2 regions of the Paenibacillus rhizoplanae genome follow, and region 2 is predicted to be linked to the other one. Evidence: a T-box and tRNA genes for the amino acid it is inferred to sense, from the RefSeq annotation. Region 2 holds a T-box; the other holds one or more tRNA genes.
The links. The T-box of region 2 lies ahead of ACFSX3_RS15285 (valine--tRNA ligase). A T-box ahead of a tRNA ligase gene usually reads a tRNA of that ligase, here a tRNA-Val.
Positions count from the first base shown of each region.

Region 1: it has a tRNA-Val gene. The T-box ahead of ACFSX3_RS15285 (valine--tRNA ligase) is inferred to sense a tRNA for this amino acid. The anticodon was not compared.

Region 1 covers NZ_JBHUKY010000021.1:25,344-28,754, reverse strand. Annotated here, with positions in the region: gene ACFSX3_RS10355 (aldo/keto reductase) at 1-739, opposite strand, end outside; gene ACFSX3_RS10350 (helix-turn-helix transcriptional regulator) at 894-1,703, opposite strand; gene ACFSX3_RS10345 (hypothetical protein) at 1,755-1,946, opposite strand; tRNA gene ACFSX3_RS10340 (tRNA-Val) at 2,142-2,213, shown strand; gene ACFSX3_RS10335 (Rpn family recombination-promoting nuclease/putative transposase) at 2,330-3,175, opposite strand; gene ACFSX3_RS10330 (hypothetical protein) at 3,323-3,411, opposite strand, start outside.
Region 2 covers NZ_JBHUKY010000024.1:54,779-58,189, reverse strand. Annotated here, with positions in the region: gene ACFSX3_RS15285 (valine--tRNA ligase) at 1-1,564, opposite strand, end outside; T-box leader at 1,723-2,006, opposite strand; gene ACFSX3_RS15280 (stalk domain-containing protein) at 2,100-2,762, opposite strand; gene ACFSX3_RS15275 (LysM peptidoglycan-binding domain-containing protein) at 2,963-3,411, opposite strand, start outside.

The DNA.
Region 1 (3,411 bases), on a different contig from region 2:
CTGCCATCTGCCCGATCAGCGAGACGACCTCCAGGTTCCGGGTGAAGTTCTCTCCCTGGAACCGCGGGTAATGGCGACGGTAATCATCCTCCGGCAGATCCTCGAAGCTCTTGATCTGTCCAGTCAGAAAACCGCGGCCCAGCGGGCTATAAGGAACGAATCCGATGCCCAGCTCCTTGACCAGCGGCAGAATCTCATCCTCCACCTCCCGGCTCCAGAGCGAATACTCTGTCTGCAGGGCGGTCAACGGATGCACCGCATGTGCCCGGCGGATCAGTTCAGGCGAAGCCTCGGATAAGCCGATATAGCGGATCTTCCCTTCCTTGACGAGGTCAGCCAGGGTACCGGCGGTTTCCTCAATAGGGGTGTTCGGATCAGGACGGTGCTGATAGTACAGATCGATATAATCTGTGCCGAGATGATAGAGGCTGGCATCTACGGATTTTTTGATATAGGCCGGGTCTCCCTTCGGTCCCTGAGTATGTGTAATGCCGAATTTGGTCGCAATCACAGCCTGATCTCTCCGGCCCTTAAGCGCATGCCCGAGAAGCCGTTCATTGCCGCCGAAGCGCTGCTGCTCGAAGGCCCCATAGATATCCGCTGTGTCCAGCAGGGTTACTCCCAGATCAAGTGCACCATGAATGGTTCTTACAGACTCTTCATTATCCGGCATCATCATCGTTCCGAGTCCCAGTGCCGATACGCTCAGCCCTTCGTTCCCGAGTGTTCTTGTGTGCATATGGTTGCCTCCCTCTTGTACCTGTAATAGATCTTACGAACATGTCCTTATTCTAACCGTCCTGCCGTGGAGCAGCCACAGTACGTTCATGCTAGTAAGATCATTACCAGGGAGCGGGAGAACCGTATGACATATGTCCCCTGAGTATCGTCTGCTACGCTGAGACAGGGGTATAGATACAAATATGCACACCCGGGTGATCCGCCAGATTGGCCATCGAATTGATATCGTAGACTACAGGCTGACTTGTACCCAGGCTCTCTATGACCACACGGTTGACCTTCTTGCCTTGAATGTTGTGCTGCTTCCACATCTCAGCGAAATCCGCACTATCCTCCACGAGCTGATCAACCATCTCCTTGTACCAGGGATCGTGCAGGTTCATGTCATAATAGGTTCTGTACACCCCTACTGAATAGAGAGCGAACTCCTCCCAGTTCAGCATCCGGCGGCGCAGCTCCAGATCCAGGAACAGAAGACGCAGCATTATGCGCTCAGAATCAGGCAGACTTCCGAAATCACTAAGCACTTCACTCGCTTTGTCATTCCAGGCCAGTACCTCGGACCGCTCATTCGTAATAAAAGCCGGATAAGTCAATTGGCGGATAATATCCCGCCACTGCGGGTTCAGCTCCGGACTGGCTGTATCTATAGAAGCAAGTGTATCCGGCAAGCCCGGATTCCAGAGCTCAAACAGATGCTTCTTCTCATCCGGTGACAACCGCAGCGCCTGACTGAGACTCTCCATGACCTCTCTGGAGGCGGTAACCTCCCTGCCCTGCTCCAGCCAAGCATAATAGGTGCTGCTGAGACCAGCCAGAACCGCAACCTCCTCCCGCCGCAGCCCTGGTGTTCTGCGCTGACTGTTTGTTTCCTTAATCCCTACAGCTTCAGGCTGCAGACGTTCCCGGCGTGATCTCAGGTAGTCACCAAGACGCCTAAACCTCGTAATCTCGTAACTCATGAGCTGGGCCTCCTTTCAGCATTACAATTGATTCACAGATGCTTCACATGTTCACATACTCTCGCATATAGCGTGGGGTAAATCCCCGGGTATGTCACCCACCTCAATATGCCCGCCGGCAAATTCCCATGTAGACCGCTCACGGTGCCGCACCAGCACCCAATCCTTCCCTTGCTTCATAAAAATCACTACATACTGGAGACTCACTCCAGGGCACTCCGCTTCATGCAATGTTACGATCATGATAGATTTCCACCTTTTATGTTGGTTAAAGAACTTCCAGACAAGCGCCAATATTGTAATATACTATGGATGGGGTGTTGTGGGTTTTTGTCACTGGACGGGTGGAGTAGGGTCGTGCTTAACTGTATCATCTATAGCATAATAAAAAAATTCTTGCCATCCTCTTACCTCCTATGTTATTATAAATCTCGTTGCAGGACGGTAGCTCAGCGGGAGAGCACTATCTTGACAGGGTAGGGGTCATGGGTTCGAACCCCATCCGTCCTATACGCAGAAAGACTTAAAGAAACGAAGCCGATCATAAGATCGGCTTCGTTTTTCGTTGTTATCATTGCAACAGTTTTAAATTTTGAATTTCATTAATTGAAAGCCCCGATGCCTTATCAAACTGACTTTAACTTTAAAACTTCTTGCTCTGAGAGGCCTGAGGCTCTAACAATAATGGAGATTTCCACTCCAAGAGCAAGAAGTTCACGCACCATTGCCTCTGCCTTTTTTCGTTCACCCTCTGCTCGTCCTTCTGCTTTCGCTCCGTTCATCCGCGACGCCTCATCCCGCAAATACTTCATCCGGGCATCATATTCCATACGTGTAGCGGCATCCTGACTCAGGAACTCCAGCGTATCCATTGCTTTTTTTAGCATAGGCTCATTCATGGTCAGCACCTCCCAGTTTGGTTGTTCGACACCCTTCAGGAATAATAACCAGTTAATCAGACCACCAGTCAATGGAACGGCCTGCTCCTCAAGCTTCGTTAATTCCATCACATGTATCTCAAGATCATTGTTAAGAGATATCCCGGTATGATCTTCCCGCAGGCGAAAGACATTATGATGGCGGTCATTCGGCAGGCAGGAGTAGTTCAATATATTGATCGTCACACACTTCTTCAATTGACTATAATCGTCGCCTTTTTGAATCTGGTGGTAATACATCTCGCTCCAGTAGAAAAGTGTCCGCTTCTCCATATTGTATGGATTGAACAGCTGCATTTCGATGTTGATCCGTTTGCCCTCAGCCGTCTTGGCCTTGATATCCAGAATAGACTGTTTCTCCGCCGGAGCATCCTTATCTGTGTACGGATTCATTAATATAATCTCTGTCAGCGGGGGTTCGCCTGCCTCCATGAAGGTACTATTGAGGAAGGCCAGCAGGACATCCTTGTTATTCTCACTGCCGAAAATTTTCTTAAAGATAAAGTCATTCCGTGCGTCGAGTAATTCCACTATTATCACTCCAATCATATACATTGATTATATCATGGTAGAACTACTCGTTGTAGACAAAGCCAGTCTTTTGGGCCCCATATACTGCTATTCTGTCCCCAAAGCTCTAAGAAACATACCAGCATATGTTTTATCGTCAGAACTTCCCTTCTACCTAAACGTGATCGCCATTCGCTTATCCACCAATACAACGGCGTCTGCTTCACCCTTACCGTTGAACATGGCTGAAATTACATATA
Region 2 (3,411 bases):
GTCCTTCGGCATCGCGTACGAGTCCGTGCATCAGCACATCGGAGAACGGCTTCTGTCCTGTGAATTCCATGGCTGAGAAAATCATGCGCGCTACCCAGAAGTAGATGATATCGTAGCCGGTAACCAGTACGTTGTTCGGATAGTAGCGCTGATAGTCGCTGCTGTCCCCGTCAGGCCAGCCTAAGGTAGCGAACGGCCAGAGATTCGAGCTGAACCAGGTATCCAGAACATCTTCATCCTGCTTCAAGTCGGACAGTCCGCTGATGCGACGTGCTTCTTCTTCATCATGTGCAACTACAATCTCACCGGTGGATTCGGAGTACCAGGCCGGAATACGGTGGCCCCACCACAATTGGCGGGAGATACACCAGTCGCGGACATTCTCGATCCAGTTCAGGTACGTCTTCTCGAAGCGGTCCGGAACGAAGTGAACTCCGTCTCCGTCCTTCTGTGCGGCGATGGCTGCTTCTGCCAGCGGCTGCATTTTGACGAACCACTGGGTGGACAGATAAGGCTCTACTACGGCCCCGGAACGTTCACTGTGTCCTACCTGATGTACGTGATCCTCAATGGAGATCAGCACGCCTTGCTCCTTCAGGTCCGCTACGATGGCCTTACGGCAGTCGCTGCGGTCCATTCCCTGGTAGGCGCCTGCTTCCTCATTCATCACTCCGCCTTCATCCATTACATTGATCTGTAGAAGGTTATGGCGGACTCCCATCTCGAAGTCGTTCGGATCATGGGCCGGTGTAATCTTAACCGCACCGCTGCCGAAGTCCTTATCTACATACTCATCGGCAATCACCGGAATCTCCCGGCCGATTATTGGCAGAATCAGCGTCTTACCGATCAGATCCTTATAACGCTCATCCGAAGGGTGTACCGCTACCGCAGTATCGCCCAGCATCGTTTCGGGCCGTGTGGTAGCCACCGTGATATGGCCGCTGCCATCCTTAAGCGGGTAACTCAAATGGTACAGATGACCGTTCACTTCTTTGTATTCAACCTCGATATCAGACAGCGCTGTACGGGCAGCCGGGTCCCAGTTAATAATCCGCTTGCCGCGATAGATCAGGCCCTTCTGGTACAGCTCCACAAATACCTTGCTTACTGCCTTCTTCATTCCGTCATCAAAGGTAAACCGTTCGCGGGAGTAATCCAGAGACAGGCCCATCTTGGCCCATTGGTCATGAATCGTCTCTGCGTACTGGTCTTTCCAGGCCCATACCTGCTCCAGGAACTTCTCGCGCCCCAGATCATGGCGGGAGATTCCCTGCTGGCGCAGCTTCTGCTCTACCTTGGTCTGCGTAGCAATGCCTGCATGATCCGTACCCGGCAGCCACAAGGTATCATAACCCTGCATCCGCTTGGTTCGAATCAGCACATCCTGAAGCGTGAAATCCAGTGCGTGTCCGATATGCAGCATTCCTGTTACATTCGGCGGCGGAATAACGATGCTGTAAGGCTCCGCATCCGGCCGCTTGCCGGCTTCGAAGAAGCCGTTCTCCATCCAGTACGCATACCATTTCTTCTCTGCCGCTCCCGGATCATATGTAGTCGGCATGTCGCTCTGCTTGTGATTAGCTGCGGCGGTATCTTCTGCCGCTTCCTGCTGGTTCGGCAGCTCTGCTGCTGCATTGTTATTATCAGCCATTGTGAACCCTCCACTGTTAATGTATTGAGTAGCTAGTGGTTTCTGAGAATACAAAAAGGCCCTTCGTCTCAAAGGACGAAAGGCCATTCTTTCGCGGTACCACCTTTGTTTCGCGCCAACAAAAAAGAAAACTCTGCCTTAAGTCCCCTTACAGGTTCCTGAAGCTTAGCGCGACACTTCTGCAGATAACGGCTGCGTCCGGCCGCATCCTAACCGGTCTTCAGGATGAAGACAAGCTCAGAAGGGCAACTCCGGGGCGACTTCGGGGGCTGCATCCTGCGGAAATTCACACCAATAATAATTCCGCTCTCTGAAGGGCTGACCGCCTACTCTTCCCGTTCCCAGTCTTTATGCTAGTTATTACTTAGTTCAATAATACATTCAGTATTATCCCTAGTCAACCAGCATATGCACTAAACGGCAGGCAGCAGTTAAGCCGCAGCGCTTACTCCCCGCTCCAGATCACCTGAACCACATTGAAGCCCTGGTTGCTGCCTGTTCCGGGAGCTCCATCCAGTGTTACGGCGAACTTGCTTCCAACATCAATAATGGAGAAGGCCGAGGCTGAGACCTCCTCTGTTTTGGAGGTTGCTCCTTTTTGCACGAAATAGTCCTTATACGTATTGCCGAGCGTCTCCAGACTCTGCTTCGTGCGGTAGCTGAAAGTCGCGGACGGCGTACCGGTCGCCGAGCCTTCGATCAGATCAAATATCTTCGCATCGGCCGGAAGCGGGAAGTCCGCCGGCAGACTCTTCGGACGCTTCACGGAATCCGCTGGTGTTCCTGCGGACGAGCCGCCGGAGGAGACAGCCGGGGCAGCCGCATCGCCGATGATTACCCGGCTGGTAGCAGCGTCGTAAGTGACAGCGGTGTTCAGCGCTTCGCCGATGGAGCGTACAGGCAGATAAGTAATGCCGTTGTAGGTAATCGGGGCGAGGGTTTTGCCGTTGCCGTCTTTGGGCGTGTACGCCTGGCCATTCACGACGATCCCGATTTTGTTGTTCAGGAGCGCCTTGATCTCCTGCAGATTACTGGCGGCGTAGACACCGGCCGAGACTGTGAGCGTCAAGCATAGTGCGGCCGCAGTGGCTGCCACTTTTTTCTTCATGTGAGTTATCATCCTTCCAGAAGTGGTGTACCAGCGCATAGCTGCCTGAATGTGTAATGTATGTAGGCCGGTAGTGACTATTACCCCCGGCTGAACGGTTTGTAAACCAAAAGCGGATTTCACAAAGAAAACAGGAACAGCCCCATCCATAAGGCAAGGGCTGTTCCTGTTAAGCCTGAATTCTCCGCACACCGTCAATCTCAAGGAATGTATAAGACCTGTCCCTCTTCTACAATCTGGCCGGACAGCCGGTTGTACATGGTCAGCTCCCGGGTGCTAAGCTGATATTTCTCGGCAATGGTATCCAGCGTCTCTTCCCGCTGCACGATGCAGAGCCGTACCTTGCGGAACAGCTCCGTTCCGCCCATGCCGCCGATGAACCGGCTCTTCCACGCTGTATCATTGCCGGCCTCAGGGATAGCCTCCGCTACAGAGTCAATATTGCCCGAGAGCAGCTCCTCCTGCTCTCTGTTGGCGCGGCTTGCGCTGAGCAGCGAGGAGAAGGTGAGCGGCTCCTTCTCCGCGGCTCCCGGTTCTTTTTTGCTGCCAAGGGCAACCTTGAGATCCTGCTTCTCCTCCTGGGGAGCCAGAGATTCCGCAGACAGGAAGACTTCATTGTCTGTGGCCTGAATCTCCTCTGCCGTCTCCA